DNA from 3 places in the Micromonospora sp. DSM 43699 genome. Region 3 is predicted to be linked to each of the others. Evidence: riboswitches for the same ligand, from Rfam matches in the RefSeq annotation. Region 3 holds a riboswitch; each other region holds the start of a gene.
The links. A riboswitch is a leader RNA that binds a small molecule or an ion and turns the genes downstream of it on or off. The one in region 3 is predicted to bind cyclic di-AMP.
Positions count from the first base shown of each region.

Region 1: it holds a riboswitch for cyclic di-AMP, as region 3 does, so the genes downstream of both, AC0AIB_RS12330 (C40 family peptidase) here and AC0AIB_RS08555 (C39 family peptidase) in region 3, are expected to answer to the same signal.
Region 2: it holds a riboswitch for cyclic di-AMP, as region 3 does, so the genes downstream of both, AC0AIB_RS21070 (coiled-coil domain-containing protein) here and AC0AIB_RS08555 (C39 family peptidase) in region 3, are expected to answer to the same signal.

Region 1 is NZ_JBTMMT010000018.1:72,273-78,139, forward strand. Features, by position in the region: tRNA gene AC0AIB_RS12310 (tRNA-Gly) at 316-389, opposite strand; gene AC0AIB_RS12315 (zinc metalloprotease) at 624-1,661, shown strand; gene AC0AIB_RS12320 (pyridoxamine 5'-phosphate oxidase family protein) at 1,739-2,293, opposite strand; gene dcd (dCTP deaminase) at 2,710-3,288, shown strand; gene AC0AIB_RS12330 (C40 family peptidase) at 3,352-4,392, opposite strand; cyclic di-AMP (ydaO/yuaA leader) riboswitch at 4,405-4,541, opposite strand; gene AC0AIB_RS12335 (C40 family peptidase) at 4,696-5,697, opposite strand.
Region 2 is NZ_JBTMMT010000046.1:1,993-7,859, reverse strand. Features, by position in the region: gene AC0AIB_RS21095 (heavy metal translocating P-type ATPase) at 1-1,083, opposite strand, end outside; gene AC0AIB_RS21090 (hypothetical protein) at 1,080-1,325, opposite strand; gene AC0AIB_RS21085 (heavy-metal-associated domain-containing protein) at 1,360-1,566, opposite strand; gene AC0AIB_RS21080 (metal-sensitive transcriptional regulator) at 1,662-1,961, shown strand; gene AC0AIB_RS21075 (YibE/F family protein) at 2,165-3,508, shown strand; cyclic di-AMP (ydaO/yuaA leader) riboswitch at 3,675-3,806, shown strand; gene AC0AIB_RS21070 (coiled-coil domain-containing protein) at 3,810-4,835, shown strand; gene AC0AIB_RS21065 (carbonic anhydrase) at 4,898-5,608, opposite strand; gene AC0AIB_RS21060 (helix-turn-helix transcriptional regulator) at 5,821-5,867, shown strand, end outside.
Region 3 is NZ_JBTMMT010000011.1:93,180-99,046, forward strand. Features, by position in the region: gene AC0AIB_RS08545 (bifunctional cytidylyltransferase/SDR family oxidoreductase) at 1-468, shown strand, start outside; gene AC0AIB_RS08550 (CDP-glycerol glycerophosphotransferase family protein) at 492-2,168, shown strand; gene AC0AIB_RS08555 (C39 family peptidase) at 2,241-3,095, opposite strand; cyclic di-AMP (ydaO/yuaA leader) riboswitch at 3,400-3,543, opposite strand; gene AC0AIB_RS08560 (hypothetical protein) at 4,069-4,827, opposite strand; gene AC0AIB_RS08565 (hypothetical protein) at 4,964-5,380, opposite strand; gene AC0AIB_RS08570 (acyltransferase family protein) at 5,527-5,867, opposite strand, start outside.

The sequences.
Region 1 (5,867 bases), on a different contig from region 3:
TCAATCACGCCGAAGCTGGTCGTCGGCCGACGACAGGGCCTCCACGCGTTCGTCCTGTACCTGGATCTCCTGCCTGGACCGGTGTGCACCAGGGTTGTAGATCTCGTCGATGGGGCCCATCAACCTCGCGCCCACGCCGCTACGCCGGACACAAGGCCAGCAGGCGAAGATGACTACCGGCCCTGCCGACCAGGGGGCGTCACCCGCCCCGCTCGCCGGTCCGTACTGGCACACCAATGCCTCGATGCGCCCTGGTTGACCTCGGAACATCGAAGGCCCTGCCCAGGATTCGGGTCCTGATCAGGGCCTTCGTGGTGGAGCGGGTGACGGGAATCGAACCCGCACTGTCAGCTTGGGAAGCTGATGTTCTGCCATTGAACTACACCCGCGAGCGGCATCACTGTACCTGAAGTGACCGGACCCGCGCACCCTGGCACCCCCGCGCGTCTCCGGCGACGGAGTGTCATCGCATCGCCACCACCTGCACGAACGAAACGGTCAGATGTTTCACAGAAGCAACTTAGGGACGTTCTCAAACGTGTCGATCAGTTGTAACGTCACCCCCACGTTCACGACCTCGGTGCGACATACCCCCTGTCACACCGCCAGAAAGAGGTGGGCCCATGGGACTGCGTCCCAACCTGCTGACCCGGCGTGCCGCCGGTGTCGCATCGACGACCTTCGCGCTGCTGTTGAGCACCGCTGCGGTGGGCGTCGTACCTGCGGCTTCCGCGTACTCCGCAGCTCCCGGCAGCGCCTCCTGCGCAGAGCCGACCGACGTCCACGCGGACGTCCACTCCGACGCGCGTGTCCGCGGTGGTGGCAAGAAGGCCGCCCACAAGCGGCACGACCCGAACGAGCTGACCGCCGAGCAGGTCCAGACGCGGGAGGCGGACTTCACCGCGGCCCTGCGTACCAGCACGCTGCGGTCGAAGTCCAGCATCCGCACCGGCTCCACCGAGGGCAGGACGGTCGCGCTGGCCCCGATCTCCGTTCCGGTGGTCGTGCACGTGATCCAGCGGGACAGCACCCGGGCCGGCGGCAACATCCCCGACTCGCTGATCAACGCGCAGATCAACGTGCTCAACCAGGCGTACGGCGGTGCCACCGGCGGGGTGGCCACCGGCTTCACGTTCCAGCTCCAGAAGATCAACCGGGTCACCAACGCCTCCTGGTACCCGATCGTGCAGGGCTCCACGGCCGAGCGGCAGATGAAGACCAACCTGCGCACCGGCGGCAAGAACACCCTCAACATCTACCTGGGCGAGCTGAGCGACGACCTGCTCGGCTGGGCGACCTTCCCCAAGCGCACCCTGGACGTGATGGACGGCGTCGTGGTGCTCGGCGAGTCGCTGCCGAACGGTGCGGCCACCAACTACAACCAGGGTGACACCGGCACCCACGAGGTCGGCCACTGGCTGAACCTCTACCACACCTTCCAGGGTGGCTGCTCCGGCTCGGGCGACAGCGTGTCGGACACCCCGGCCGAGCGCGAGCCGGCCTTCGAGTGCCCGACCGGCCGGGACACCTGCACCGCGACCGGCAAGGACCCGATCACCAACTTCATGGACTACACCTACGACTCGTGCATGTACCAGTTCACGGCCGGCCAGGCCAGCCGCATGGTGAACGCCTGGACCGCCTACCGGGCAGCCGCCTGACCGGCACCCGGTACACACGACACGACGGTGCCGGCTCCGTCCTTTCCCGGACGGGGCCGGCACCGTCGTTTGCAGGCTCAGGCAGCGGTACGGCGGGTGTCGAACCCGTGCCGTCCGTGGCGGGACGGCCGCTGGTCGGGTACGCCCGTGACGGCGGGCCGACCCGCCGCAGGATCCAGCCAGACCTGCACGGTGGAGGGCTTTCCGTCGGGGCTCGACAGACCACCGTGGTCACGGCGGGTGAGCATGGCGACGTCCACGCTGAACTCGAAGAGCCGCCAGTCGACCCGGGGTGCGGCCCGGCCGATCGCGGCCACCAGCTCCACCCGCGCCGGGTCGGTCACCGGCTCGGCCCGGCCTGTCACGTACGCCTCGTCGTCGGTCTCCTCCGACGGGAACGAGTGGAGCGCGTAGCGGCCGTCGCGTTCGAGGTCACGACGCTTGGGCGAGTCGACGACGAAGCAGAAGAGCCCGCCGTCGGTGACCAGCGGGCAGACCGGGTGGACCCGGGGGCCGCCGTCGGCACGGACAGTGGCCAGGTAGCCGAAGCCCGGCCCGTACTGCTGGAGGAGAAGGCGGATCCCGTCGGCGAGTCGGGGCTCGTCGGCGGCGAATGCGGACCAGGATGCCATGCCGCAACCCTATCGAACAGGCGTTCTAAAATCAGTCCGACACGCAGGTGGAACGGCCCCTCTTTGGCCGGGCTGCCGGTCCCGCCCGGACCGCACCGGGCCGAGGGCACGGGCGACGCGACCATCCCCGGGCCGGGGTAGACGGGCGACCACGCTGGGTCACCAGTTCGCCCTCAGGCCGCGGTACGCGGCAGCCTTGGTGAATCGTCTACGTCATCAGTTCGACAGCGGCCGGACCAGTATCTCGTCCCGCCCCGACGATCCGGGCGAGCAGCACCCTGGACACCTCCAGCCCACCCCACCGCCGCGCCTCGGCCCCGACGAGCCCGCCCCGCCCTCGTACCCCCTCGGCAGCCGGGGCGGGCGTCGACGGCCCGGCCGGCGGGTCGGGCCGGGACGCTCGATATGGTGGTCCGATGCTGCTCTCCGACCGGGACCTGGTCTCCGAGATCAAGGCGGGCGCGCTGGCGCTGGCGCCGTTCGAGCCGAGTCTGGTGCAGCCGTCCAGCATCGACGTGCGTCTCGACAAGCTGTTCCGGGTCTTCAACAACCACCTCTACACCCACATCGACCCGGCCGTGCAACAGGACGACCTGACGTCGATGGTCGAGGTGCCGGCGGGCGAGCCGTTCGTGCTGCACCCGGGTGAGTTCGTGCTCGCCTCCACGCTCGAGGTCATCTCGCTCGGCGACCAGCTCGCCGGCCGGCTGGAGGGCAAGTCGAGCCTGGGTCGGCTGGGCCTGCTCACCCACTCGACCGCCGGTTTCATCGATCCGGGCTTCTCCGGCCACGTCACGCTGGAGCTGTCGAACGTGGCCAACCTGCCGATCACGCTCTGGCCGGGCATGAAGATCGGCCAGCTCTGCATCTTCCGACTCTCCTCGCCGGCCGAGCACCCCTACGGCTCCGAGGTCTACGGGTCGCGCTACCAGGGTCAGCGCGGGCCGACCCAGAGCCGGTCCTGGCAGAACTGGCGCACCTGGCCGACCCGCTGAGCGCACCCTGACCGGGGGCACGCCACGTCCGGGCCCCTGGCGGGGGCCCGGACGCGAGTGGGATCAGCCGGGGCGGCCGTAGCTGTGGACCGGTCCGTCGTCTACCCGCTTCATCTTGATCGGCTGACCTGACTGCGACGCGTGCACGACCCAGCCGTCCCCGACATACATCCCGACGTGGTGCAGGTCGGCGTAGTAGAAGACCAGGTCGCCGGGGCGCAGGTCGGCCCGGCTCACCCGGTCGGTCACCTGGCGCTGCTGCCGGGCGTTGTGCGGCAGCGACACCCCGGCCTTCGACCAGGCGGCCATGGTGAGCCCGGAGCAGTCGAAGTTGTTCGGGCCGGCCGCACCCCACACGTACAGCTTGCCGATCTGGGCGCAGGCGAACTTGACTGCTGTGCCGGCCGGGCCACCGGGGTAGCCGGCCGGGCACGGGGCCGGGCGCAGCGGCCCGCCGCCGCCGTTGCCGTAGACCGTGAGGCGCAGCTTCTGCAACCTGTCGATCTCGGTGTTGATCTGCTTCTTCTTCGCCGCCAGCTGGGCTTCGGTACGGGTCAGCTGGACGACCATCTCGTCCAACGGCGCCTTGGTCGCGGCCAGTTCGTCGCGCAGTTCGGCGACGGCCCGCACCTCGCGCTGCTGGCGGCTGGCGAAGCGGTCCAGCAACCCCAGCTGCTCGACCACCTGGCTCGGGTCGTGGCTGCCCAGCAGGGCGTTGACAGTGGACATGTTCTCGCCCTTGTACGCCTGGACGGCGAGTCCGCTGACCTGGTTCATCGCCTGGTCGACCCGGCGCTGCAACGGCGCGATCCGCTTGCCGAGCGCGTCGGCCTGGCGGCGCTTGGCGGCGAGGTCGGCGCGGGTGGCGTTGTGTTGCTCGATGACGGGTTCGAGCTTGTTCCAGTCCTGGTCGATCTGTCGTTCGATCTCGGCGACCGAGGGGTCGGCGTGGACGGGCGTGGCGCCACCGGTCAGCACGACCAGGGCAGCGGTCAGGGCGGTGAGAGTCGTGGTGAAGCGGGACCAGCGTGGGCGCGGCGCGACCGTCTCCCGGACGACCTGGGTCGACCGGCGCGACGGTGGCCGCGGGGCATGGTGTGCCACCGGGCTCGGGGCTCCTTCTTCCTCGACCGCCTACCGGGTTAGCTGACGGGTTCGGGCGGGAAGGGAGCGCCCTACCGCGGTGGTCGCGGATTCACCCCGGCGTACCTGGGTCCCCGGCTCGCCCGGAGGCGACTCGGCGGTGCCGGCCGACGCCACCCCGGGTGGGGCGGACCTGATGCCGACCGACGATTGACCAGAGTAGAGACGGTCGTTATCGATCCGCAACCCGCCGGGCCGGCACACTCTCCGTCCGGAAGCACGCAACCCCCGGCCCGTCGGGGCCGGGGGTTGCGTCTGCGCTGGTCAGCCCGGTCGGCGGAAGCCTGCCACCGGCATGTAGTTGATGCTGGTCACCTGGACCGGCTTACCGGTCCGTGGGGCGTGCACCATCATGTCGTTGCCCAGGTAGAGGCCGACGTGGTGCAGGTCGCTGAAGAAGAAGACCAGGTCGCCGGGGCGGGCCTCGGAGCGCGGGATGGCCTTGCCCTCGTTCCACTGGGCGCCGGTGAAGTGCGTGAGCGAGATGCCGGCCGCCTTGTAGGCGAACTGGGTGAGCCCGGAGCAGTCGAACGAGTTCGGCCCGGTGGCCCCCCAGACGTACGGGTCACCGACCTGCTGGCAGGCGACCTGGATCGCGGTACGGGCGGCGGAGCTGACCACGCCGTTGATCGTCGGGCAGCCGTTCACCTTGACCGTGGTCTTCGGCATAGACGCCTGGAGCCGCTTGATCTCAGCGTTGATCTTGGTCTTCTTGGTCGCGAGGTCCTTCTCCTGCTGCACCTCGGCGGCGATCAGGGTGTCGAGCTTCTGCTTCTCGGCGTCGTACTTGCGACGCACCACGAGCACGGCCTCGACCTCCTTGCGCTGCTCGGCGGCGAGGCGGTCCAGAATGGTCAGCTGCGCGGCGAGGGTGCCCGGCTTGCTGGTGGTGAGCAGCGCGCTCAACTCCTGCGAGGGGCCGGACTTGTAGTAGCGGGAGGCGAGGTCACCGACCCGGCCGAGGGCCAGCTCGCTCTGCAGGGCCAGCGGCTCGATCTTCTTCTGCAGTTCGGCCGACTTCTTGCGGTTGACCTTGAGCTGGGCCCGGACCTTGTTGTAGCTCTCGATGGTCGGTTCGAGCTGTTCCCACTGCTTGTCGAGGGCCGCCTCGATCTCCTCGGGTGTCGGCGCGGCATGCGCCGGCGCGACGAGCATCCCGGCACCGACGGCGACCGCCGCGACCACGGTGAGCAGGCGGCGGGCGACCCGCCCGAGGGCTGCCGGGCGGGCGGGCGACTGGCCCTGGACGTGACGGTGAGGGGGCATGGTTGCCACCGGCGTCGACTCCTTTGCAACCGACCGCCGGGTGTCTCGCTAAGGGGAAGAAGGAGACAGACATCCCACAGCGGCCGGTGCAACATTAGGGGCAGTAGCGGGATGGAATCAAGGCGGGTCGACACTCCATCACATGAGTGCAATCGCTTGCACACAAAGGG
Region 2 (5,867 bases), on a different contig from region 3:
GGAGATCCGGTCGGCCAACCGCTGCACCGCTGCCTTGCCGGTCTGTGCCGCCTCCACCAGTTTCGCCATCTGGGCGAGCTGGGTGTCCGCACCGACCCGGGTGGCGGTGACGACCAGCCGGCCGCCCGCGTTGACGGTGGCGCCGGCCACCAGGTCGCCCGGTCCGACCTCGACCGGCACCGACTCGCCGGTGAGCATGCTGGCGTCGACCGCCGAGGTGCCCTCCTCGACCCGCCCGTCAGTGGCGATCTTCTCGCCCGGTCGGACCACGAACCGGTCGCCCACGACGAGCTGGTCGACCGGGATCCGGGCCTCCGTGCCGCCCCGCAGCACCGCGACGTCGCGCGCGCCGAGTTCCAGCAGGGCGCGCAGGGCCGCCCCGGCGGTCCGCTTGGACCGGGCCTCGAAGTAGCGACCGGCCAGGAGGAACAGGGTCACCCCGGCGGCGGCCTCCAGGTAGATGTTGCCGGCCCCGTCGGTGCGGGTGACGTCCAGGCGGAACGGGTGGGTCATCCCGGGCATCCCGGCGTCGCCGAGGAAGAGCGCCCAGAGCGACCAGCCGAACGCGGCGAGGGTGCCGAGCGAGACCAGGGTGTCCATGGTCGCCGCGCCGTGCCGCAGGTTGGTCCAGGCGGCCCGGTGGAACGGCAGCCCGCCGTACGCCACCACCGGGGCGGCCAGGGTCAGCGACAGCCACTGCCAGTAGGTGAACTGCCAGGCCGGCACCATCGCCAACACGATCACCGGCACGGTCAGCACGGCCGACACCCGCAGCCGGGTACGCAGGGCGGTCAGCTCGTCCACCGACCCACCGGCCGGTTCCGCCCCGGCGGGGGTGGGCGGCGGCGGCACGACTGCGGTGTAGCCGGTCTTCTCGACGGTGGCGATCAGGTCGCCCGGGGTGATCTCGTCGGCGTACCGGACGGTGGCCTTCTCGGTGGCGTAGTTGACGGTCGCCTCCACGCCGTCCATCCGGTTGAGCTTCTTCTCGATCCGGGCGGCGCAGGACGCGCAGGTCATCCCGCCGATGGTGAGTTCTATCAGGTGGGGGGCGGTGGGCAGGTCGTTCGCGGTCGGGGTCATCGCGGCACCTCCGGTCGACCGTGGGGGTGACCTGCCCCGCCGGTGACGGTCCCGGTCGGCGTCGGGTCGGGGCCGGGGGCAGGGGCGTCGGTGGTGCGGGTGGGATCCGGGGTGTGCGCCGGGTCGTGGCGGGTCTCGGCGGGCGGGCGTACGGGGCCGGTCAGCTGACCGGCCCCGTACGCCGCGCCGAACACCACCGCGAGACCGAGGGCGAAGCCACCCAGCCTGGTCGCCGTGTTCATCGGTTGCCCCGGCCCCCGGCGGGCCGGTGGCCCGTCACGCCTCGACGAGGTCGTAGCCGGCCTCGTCGACGGCGGCGCGCACGGCCTCGGTGTCGAGCGGACGGTCGCTGGTGACGGCGACCCGGCCGGAGGAGAGGTCCACCTGGACGTCGGTGACGCCGTCGAGCGCGCCCACCTCGCCGCTCACCGCGTTGACGCAGTGCCCGCAGGTCATGCCCTTCACCTGGTAGTTCGTGATCATCGAATGTTCCCCTCCCACTCTCCGAACATACCCCCTAGGGGTACCTTTCCCGGCGACCGTAGCATACCCCCCAGGGGTACGTTATCGTGGTGGTCATGACCACACCGAGTACCCCGGTCCGGGGCTACACCACCAGCAAGGACCAGCTGCTGGCCCGACTGCGCCGCGTGGAGGGCCAGGTCCGGGGCATCGAGAAGATGGTCGACGACGACCGGTACTGCATCGACGTGCTCACCCAGATCTCCGCCGTGCAGGCCGCCCTGGACAAGGTCGCCCTCGGCCTGCTCGACGGCCACGCCCGGCACTGCATGCACGAGGGGGCCGCCGAGGGCCGGGCCGACGAGATGGCCGCCGAGATGATGGCCGCCGTCGGTCGCCTGATGAAGCGCGGCTGACCCACCTCCGGTGCGGACCGGGGGGCATCCCGTCTGCGAAGCACCCGCACCGTGACGAGCCGGAGCCCTGCCGGCAGGGTCGACCACGCCGGTCGGCCGGGACGCTGGCTACCATCGTCCGACGACGACCCGCCGCCCGTGGGATGAACCGGTTGGCCAACTGACACGTATCCCGTCCCGGATCGTTGGGAGGACTCGCACACATGGGCGCCGACCACACCCGTCCCGCTCCGTCCACCCCGCCCGGGGTGCGGAGGATCCTCGTCATGACCGTGGTGCCGCTCATCGTCGTCACGGTGATCGCCACGCTGGCGCTCTGGCCGGGTGACACCCCGCAGATCGACCAGGGGGATCAGGTCCCCCGCCACCACGGCACGGTGACCCGGGTGGTGACCGAGGCCTGCCCGCCCGCCCCGCAGACCCCCGACGGCCCGTCCGGGGCGGCAGCCGGTCCGTGCGGCACGGTGACGGTCTCCGTCGAGCAGGGGCCGGACAGCGGGAAGCAGGTCGAGACGCCGATCCCGTCCGGCCCCGGCGCACCGACGGTGGCCGTCGGTGACCGGGTGGTGCTCGTCGCGTTGGCCGACCCGACCGATCCCTCGACGAGCAGTTACCACATCGCCGAGCACCAGCGGGGTACGCCGCTGCTCTGGCTGGTCGCCCTGTTCGCGGCGGCGATCGTGGCGTTCGGCCGGCTGCGCGGGCTGGCCGCGCTGGCCGGTCTGGGCGCCAGCTTCGCCATCCTGTTGACCTTCGTGGTGCCGGGCATCTCCGCCGGGGGCGCGCCGCTGCCGATCGCGATCACCGGCGCCGCGCTGATCATGTTCGTGGTGCTGTACCTGACCCACGGGATCACCGCGCAGACCTCGGTGGCGGTGCTCGGCACGCTGGGCAGCCTGGTGCTGACCGGCGTGCTGGGCACGCTGGCCACCGCCGCCACCCACCTGACCGGGTACGGCAGCGAGGAGGCCACCACGCTGTCGATGTACCAGCGTGACGTGGACCTGCACGGCCTGCTGCTGGCCGGGATCATCATCGGTTCCCTCGGCGTGCTGGACGACGTGACGGTCACCCAGTCGGCCACCGTCACCGAGCTGGCGCACGCCAATCCGGGGTTGTCCCGGTTGCAGCTCTACCGGGCGGCGACCCGGGTCGGCCGGGCGCACATCGCCTCCACGGTCAACACGATCGTGCTGGCCTACGCGGGAGCCTCGTTGCCGCTGCTGCTCCTGCTCACCGCCGACAGCCGGCCGGTGGGGCAGATCCTCACCAGCGAGTTCCTGGCCCAGGAGATCGTCCGCAGTGCGGTGGCGACCCTCGGCCTGGTGGCGGCGGTGCCGCTGACCACCGGGTTGGCCGCGCTGGTCACCACCGCCGGGCGCGGTCCCGCCGACGCCGACCCGACCGGGCCGACACCCACCCCACGCCCCGCGCCCGACCGCGCCGAGGCGCTGGCGGCGCTGAGCGCGCCCCGGCACGGCGAACCGTCCACCCCGGCCCCCACCCGGTGGCCGGACCCGGAAAGGAGCACGGACTCGGCATGGTGACACTCCGCTGCGTAACCGGAGGCGAGGTCGCAGTTGTCGGCCGCGTCACTGGTCACGCCCGGTTATCGGAAAAATACACATTTTGTCGAGTTGTGACCGTAGATCCCCGGTACGACTCTCGGGTAACCTCGCTGCCGGTCACCGCCGAAGGCGCCCACCGGTGCCAGCGGGGCCACCGCCCAATCGCCGTACGGCGAGCCGGGGAACCGAGCACCTGGGGTGAATCCGCGCCAGCGGTAGGGGCCACTTCCGTCCCGAACCCGTCAGCTAACCCGGTCGGCGGTCGACGGAAGGGAAAACTGTGACGGCACCCCTACGCCGCTGGATGACTCCGGCAGTGGCCGTACTCGCCGCCCTGGCGATCGTCGCCGGTCCGGCAGCCGCCCCCGCGGCAGCCGCCCTCAACGCGCCCACCCCCTCCGGGCACGAGGAGGACGAGGAGCCGAAGCTGCTCACCGACGTCATCGAGGCCACCAACCGGGATTACTCGGCGGCGAAGAACCGGCTGGAGAAGTCCAAGAAGCGCCAACTCGAGTACGCCATCGAGGTGGAGAAGGCCGAGCAGGAGCTGGCGGCGCTGGCCCCGCAGGTAAACGAGATCGCCGCCCAGTCGTACCGGACGGGTCGGGTCGGCGCGGTCGCCGCGCTGCTGGAGAGCGACGCCCCGGACACCTTCGTCCGGCGGGCCGCCGCCCTGGACGAGCTGAACATGGTCAACGCCGGCAAGCTGGCCGAGGTCAACGAGGCCAGGACCCGGGCCGAGAACGCCAAGCTCGCCGTCGACGCCGAAGTGCGTGAGCAGCAGAAGCAGACCAACCTGATGGCCAAGAAGAAGACCGAGGCCGACAAGGCGCTGGCCCTGGTCGGCGGCCGGGGCTTCACCGGTGGCCTGGTCAACGCCACCTCGCCGGTGGCCCGCGTCGCCCCGGGCCAGACCTCCGACGGCGAGTGGCGCGGCGAGTCGTGCAGCGAGAACGATCCGACCACGTCGGGCTGCATCACGCCGCGCACGCTGCACATGTACAAGGAGGTCAAGCGGGCCGGCTTCAGCCGGTTCGTCGGCTGCTACCGCCCGGGTGGGCCGTGGGAGCACCCCAAGGGCAAGGCGTGCGACTGGTCGTTGCAGAACAGCGGCTTCAGCCCCTGGCACAACAACGACACCCGGATGTACGGCAACAACCTCGCCGCATTCCTGATCCGCAACGCGGACCGGCTGGGCATCTACTACGTGATCTGGAACCGGCAGATCTGGTTCCCGGCCAACGGCTGGAGCTCGTACTCCGGACCGTCCAACCACACCGACCACGTACACGTGTCACTGCTGTAGCAGTTCATGATCGACACGAGGGCCGCCCGGCTGAGCCGGGCGGCCCTCGTCGTGATCGCGTCTCAGCCGGCGACGGCCGCCGGCTCGCCGGCCGGCGCGGCGTCGGCACCCGGCGTCGCCCGGACGGACCCGGGCACCGTGGCGGTGAGGGCGGACGACTCGGCGGGAGCGTGGGCCGGGGCCACCGGGCGCACCTCACCGGCGGCCAGCCGGTAGGACATGCCGACCACCGCGCAACGCCCGGCCGCCACCTCGGCGGCGATCACCGGGGAGTTGCCGAGCAGCACCTCGACGGTCTGTGCGATGTGGATGTCGACGATCCCGTCGATGTCGTGCACCCCCTCCTGGGCCGCCCGACGCAGGCTGGGCCCGACGGCGGCGACCACCGAATAGAGGTGCCCGGGGGGTTGGGTGCCGGTGCGGGCCGCCTCCCGGGCTGCCTGCACCGCCCCGCAGGAGTCGTGCCCGAGGACCACCACCAACGGGGTGCCGAGCACCGTCACCGCGTACTCGACGCTGCCGAGCACCTCGGGCCCGGCGGTGTGCCCGGCGGTCCGGACCACGAAGAGGTCACCCAGACCCCGGTCGAAGATGATCTCGGCGGCGAGCCGGGAGTCGGAGCACCCGACGATGACCGCGAAGGGGTGTTGGCCGTCGGCGACTGCCGCCCGGTGGCCGGCGCCCTGGTTGGGGTGCCGGGGCGCCCCGGCGACGAAACGCCTGTTGCCGGCTTGCAGCTCGGCCAGCGCCTGGGTCGGAGTGATCGGGGCCATTGCCTCACCTCGGTCCGGGATCGCACCTGGTCACGCCGGCCGGCGGCGACGACGGCCGTGTCCCCACGGTCACACGCAGCGAAAGGTACGTCAAGATTTCGTGATACACGTTTCAGGCGTTGGTCCGGGGGATGTCGACGGCGGGTCGAACGCCGGGCGTGGGCGGACGCGAACACCGGCCGGCGGCGGGCTTTCCGGGTACGGGCCATACGATGACCGGCATGGCAACGACGGCAGGCGGCACCGGGAGCACCCGGAA
Region 3 (5,867 bases):
GAGGAGACCATGGACCGGGTGCTCCAGGTCAACTTCGTCGGCCCGGTGATCGCCGCCCGGCAGTCCCTGCCGTACCTCCAGCAGACCAAGGGTCAGCTGCTGCTCTACACGTCCAGCTCGTACACCCGGGGCCGGGCGCAGTACGCGCTCTACTCGTCGACCAAGGCGGCGCTCGTCAACCTGACCCAGGCGCTCTCCGACGAGTGGGCCGAGTTCGGGGTCCGGGTCAACTGCATCAACCCGGAGCGCACCGCCACCCCGATGCGCACAAAGGCGTTCGGCGAGGAGCCGGAGCACACCCTGCTGGCCGCCGAGACGGTCGCCCAGTCCTCGCTCGACGTGCTGATCTCCGACCTCACCGGCCAGGTGATCGACGTCCGGCGGGCCCCCGGCGAGCCGGCCCCGGTGCCGGCCCAGCCGACCTCGGCCGCGCAGGACCGGCTGCCCAGCGGCGTCGACGCCGGCTGACCGACCCCCGGAGACGGTACGACATGCGTGGTGACCTGGTCAGGAAACTGATCGCACGGTGCCTGACCACCGGCCTGGCCGTGGTCGCCTTCCTGGTGGTGGCGTTCACCGGGGCCACCGGCTGGGGCCTGGCCCTGGCGGTGGCCGCGCTGGCGGCGGCTGCCGCCGAGCGTCGGGTCCGCCCCGACGCCGACATCGTCGCCGAGACGGTCCTGCTGGCCGCCGGCATCCTGGTCGGCTACGCCCGCCGGCTCGACGACGGGTTCGACCCGGTGCTGGCGCTGACCGCGCTGGTGCTGCTGGGCCTGGTGCTGCTGGTGGGGCCGCTGCGCGACGCCGGCAACCTGGAGATCCGGGCGGCGAACCTGCCGGTACGGGCGTGCACCCCGCTGGTCGCCGCCCGGCTCGGCGGCGTACTGCTGGGGCTGCTGGCCGTGGTGGCGGTGGCCGCCGCGTTCGCCCTGCCCGCCGTGCTGGCGCTGGTCGTCGTCCTGCTGGTGGCCGCCGGCTGCGGCGCGGTCGGCCTGGACCTGGCCCGGCGACGGTTCCGGCCCTCGGGCGGAGGCGGCCCGGTGACCCGGGCGCTGCGGGCGCACCAGCCGGAGTTCCTGCTCTACTTCTCCGCCCCGCCCGGCTCGGAATACCAGGTCACCATGTGGCTGCCCTACCTGGAGCGGCTCGGCCGGCCGTTCCTGGTGCTGCTGCGGGAGCCGGAGTTCCTGCCCACGGTCGCCGCCGCGACGAGCGCCCCGGTGGTCTACTGCCCCACCCTCAAGGCGATGGACGAGGCGCTGGTGCCCAGCCTGCGGGTGGCGTTCTATGTCAACCACGGGGCGAAGAACAGCCACTGCATCCGGTTCACCCAGCTCACCCACGTGCAACTGCACCACGGCGACAGCGACAAGGCGCCCAGCGCCAACCCGGTCTCGGCCATCTTCGACAAGATCTTCGTGGCCGGTCCGGCGGCGATCGAGCGGTACGCGCGGGCCGGCGTGGAGATCCCCGCCGAGAAGTTCGTCGTGGTAGGTCGCCCCCAGGTCGAGGCCATCGAGGTACGCCGGGAGGTGCGGCCACTGACCGCCCCGACCGTGCTCTACACCCCCACCTGGACCGGCCACCACGCCGACGCCAACTACTGCTCGCTGCCGGTGGCCGAGCCGATGCTGCGCCGGCTGCTCGACCGGGGCGCCACGGTGATCCTGCGGGCGCACCCGTACACCGGGCAGAACCCGGCCTCGGCCCGGCAGTTGGCGCGGCTGACCGAGCTGCTCGCCGCCGACCGGACCCGCACCGGCCGGCAGCACCTGTGGGGCGCGGCGGCCAGTCGGGAGCTGAGCCTGACCGACTGCGTCAACCGCTCCGACGCGCTGGTCTCCGACGTCTCCGGGGTCATCTCCGACTACCTCTACTCGGGCAAGCCGTACGCGGTGACCGACCTGGGTGTCGACGGCGACGAGTTCCTGACCCGCTTCCCGCTGGCCCGCTCCGGTTACGTGCTGCGCCGGGACATGGCCAACCTGGACGAGGTGCTGACCGGGCTGCTGGACACCGACCCGTTGGCGGCGGCCCGTTGGCAGACCCGCCGTCGCTACCTGGGCGACTTCCCCGCCGACGCGTACGCCGACGGCTTCCTCGACGCCGCCCGCCGGGAGCTGGAGCCTGACCGCTCGCTGCAAGATCGTGCTCGATCCATGTTGTAGTGGCCTCCCTCGAGAAGGAGGCCACTACAACCATGTCCGAGCGCGACCTTGCGGCCGACGCGCGGCGGGCGGTCAGGCGGAGTAGCCCCGGGTGGCGATCCAGTTCGCCAGGGTGGTCACGCTGACCCAGTACGCCGGCAGCGACGGGTCGGCCGAGTCGGCGATCCGGACGGTACGGCCGTTGTCCTGGTAGCCGACCACGGCGACGTAGTGGCCGCCGGGGAAGGAGTGCCAGCCGCCGTCGAGATCGGTGACGTCCCCGACCACGTTCGCGACCACGGCCCGCTTGTCGGTGACCGTCGCGACCACGTCGGCCCGCAGCCGCTCGGCCTGCGCGTCACTGGGGGTGCCGGCGAACATCCGGGTCCGGTACGGGTCGCCCTTCACCACGGCGTTGAGCACCCGGGTGGTGTCCTCGGCCGAGTTGGTGCCCATCTCGGTGGTGCCCAACTGGGCGGCGAGGTCGTCCTGGCTGCGCTCGATGCCGGCCGCGCTGAGCGCGTTGCGCACCGCCGCCGGGCCGCAGTAGTAGTAGGTGGTCTGCGCCTGGTACTCGTAGCGGAGGACCTTCGACGACGGCGGCTTCGGAGCTGCCACCGTGCGGGTCAGGTCCGGGTTGGCGGTGGCCCTGGTCTTCGCCCTGGTGACCCGGAGTGATGGGGTGGGGCTCGCCGACGGGCTGGCCGTGGGGGTGGCCGACGGGCTGGTCGGGGCGGGGGCGGCGACCCGGGCCTGGGCGCGGGTGGCGACGTCGTCGAGGCGGGGGGCGGTCTCGGCGACGGCGGTCGAACGCTGCTGGTCGGTCGGGGCGTCGTCGACCCCGGCAGCCAGCGCGGCGGCGCCGGTGGCCAGGACGACGACCGCTGCCGAGCCGACCACCAGCTGGTACGGGCGCTGAGTGGTCAGCCGGCGTAGCTGTCGCTTCATGTGGTGCTTCACAGGGTGTTCCTCCACGGGGCGAGGCGGCCGGGCACGCCGGAGCGGCACGCGGCGGTACGCCACGCGCGGATCGGGTGTTCGGCCGCTCGTTCGGTCGGGACCGCCCGACGGGGGCCGGGCAGCTCGGTGGGCCGCCCGACGAGAGGCCGGGCAGTTCGGTGGGGCCGTCCGACGAGACCGGACGGCGGGGGCTGTCGGCCGGGTCAGCGCGTCAGGCGCGACGGTCCGGCGGCACCCCGGCACCGAGGTGGCGGAACTACCGAGGGGGTGGGGTCGTAGTACACGAGGATGGAACTCCTTCCGCTGCCGCCGACCGGGTTAGCTGACGGATTCGGGCGGGAAGATCGCCCTACCCCGGGCCGTGGCCCGCGGATTCACCCCAGATGGTGCGGTGGGTCCCCGGTTCGTGACTCGCACGATTGAGCGGGTCGGCGCGGCGTCGCCTGCTGCGAACGGGAACCGCACCGGACCGCAGCGACACTACTGGCCGGGTTCTCCCTCGCCAAGCCCCGTGAGCTGCGCAAACATGGTCGAGGCGCACCGTTTTCCGGTGCACTCGGGCACCGACTGGCCGCTCGTGGGGCGACCGGGGCGTCCGTCTCGCGGGGGCGACAACCGGACGCTCCGCCAGCAACCACCGATGATCGTCGTAGTCGATGTGACCACCTGTGACCAGGTGTCCGAATCCCCACGCACGGTGACGCCACCCACGCCGGCCCGGATAACAATTCCGCCCTCGTGACGCCAGGCAGCCCCGATGGCCCGGAGCTGGGACCGGACCACGACGCCGGACCACGACACGGGACCGCGACCCCGGACCGCGACCCCGGACCGCGACCCCGGACCGCGATGCCGGACCGCGATGCCGGACCGCGATGCCGCGACGAAGCGGGGCCGTGGTGGCGGTGTCCATGCCGAGCCGATACCGCTACCGGCGCGGCATCGAGCCGATCATCTCCGGTCAGTTCACCCGGGCCGGGTGCCAGCGGGCGGCGGGTGCCGGACGGGCCGCCGACGTCGCGCTGCGGGGCAACGGAATCCGGCCCGGCCGCAGCCGTTGCGCCGCCGCGTACGCCTCGACGGCCAGGGACCGGGCCGCCTCGGCGGCCAGTTCGGCGTCCCGCCACGCCGCCCGTTCCCGCCCGACCGCGACCCGGTACGCCGTACGCCGGTCCCCGCGGACGGCTCGGGCGAGCATCACCTCGTGTTCGACCGGGTGCCGACGCGGGTCCCAGCCGTCGCGGTGGGCGAAGACGTCCCGCAGCCGCTCCACCGACAACTCCCCCCGCCAGTGCGCCGCCACCGCCTCCTGGTGCAGCCACCGTTCCCGGCCCGCGTACTCGACGGGGGTACGGGGGGTACGCGGGCTGGGCAGCGCACCGGCACCGGCGAACCGGCGGGCCACCGTCTCCGCCTCGTCGTACGCCTGCCAGGCCCGGTCCAGGTCGTCCTGGGCAGCCAGCCAGGCCGTACGACGGCGGTGCGCCGTCTGGGCGGCCCCGGTGGCGGCGACGGCCACCTCCTCGGCGTAGCGGCGCAGATCGGCGACCGGGGGCGGGGCGTCGGGTGGCGGCACGACGGCGGCGGCGTCGGTCGGGTGCTCCCGCTCGGGCCGGGCCACCAGGACGGTGAGCCCGGTCAGGGCGAGGACGAGCAGCGCGGACCAGATGGCGGTGGCGGTCGGGACCTCGATCAGGAACTGGGAGAGCACGGTGTTCACGGTCGGCACCTCGCGGGCGGGAAGCGGAAGAGGAGGCCGTACCGGCGGCGGGTCCGTTGCGGAGGACGTCCGGCCGGGCGGTGCGGGGGTGAGGTTCGTCGCACTGGCGGTCGCGGGTGGGCCCCCGCGTGGGCGGTCAGCCCGCCGGGGGTGCCCGTGGGCCGGCGACGGTGGGCAGCCGCCCGGCGGTAGCCCCCGGGGGCGGGACCGGGACGTTCCGCGCGGCACCGGCCGGCACGGTGAGCGTGACGGCGTCGACCCGGTCTGCGGCGACCACGCCGGCCAGGTCGACCCCCTGGTCACCGGTGCGGATGCCGGTGAGGCCACCGCCCGGAGCGGACAGGGCCGCAGCGGCGTCGAAGGACACCGGCGCGTCGATCGACAGGGCGGCTGCGGGCGACCCCGGGTCGGGCAGCACCGGGTCGGACAGCGCGGAGCCGGACAGCGCCGGCCCGGCGACGGCGAACGCGATCGCGACGGCGAGACCGGTCAGCAGCCGGGACAACCAGCGCGCGACCCACCACAGGGGACTGGCGGGCGCGGCCGGGAACATGTGTCCACGCTACCGCCGAGGTGACCGGCCCGCAGCACCGCCGGGCGTGTCGCCGCGCCGACCACCGGGTGCCCCTCGCCCGGCCTGGGGACTTCCGGGAACACCCCTGGTCGGCAGGGGTGGCCGGAGCACCTGGTGCAGTGGGATCAGTGCTGGTCGCGCGGTCCCGCGTACTCGACGGGACGCCCGTCGCGCGACCCGTCGCCGGCGTCTCTCGGCCCCGGCACGGCGGCAGCGCCGCAGGCGACCACGCCGCCGGAGTCGGCACCGCCGGGAGCAGCACCGCCGGGGACAGCGCCCTCGGGTACAGCGCCGTCGGGGGTGGGCGGCGCGGGTGGGGTACGGCGGCGGGGGGCGAGGCGGCGCATCATCGGCGTCTCCACCCAGCGGTGCAGGGCTGCGGCCAGCACCAGGTTCACCACCAGGAAACCGAGCACGGCCAGCGGCCCCGACCAGCCGGGCAGCCCCACGCCCCAGTGCCCGGTGA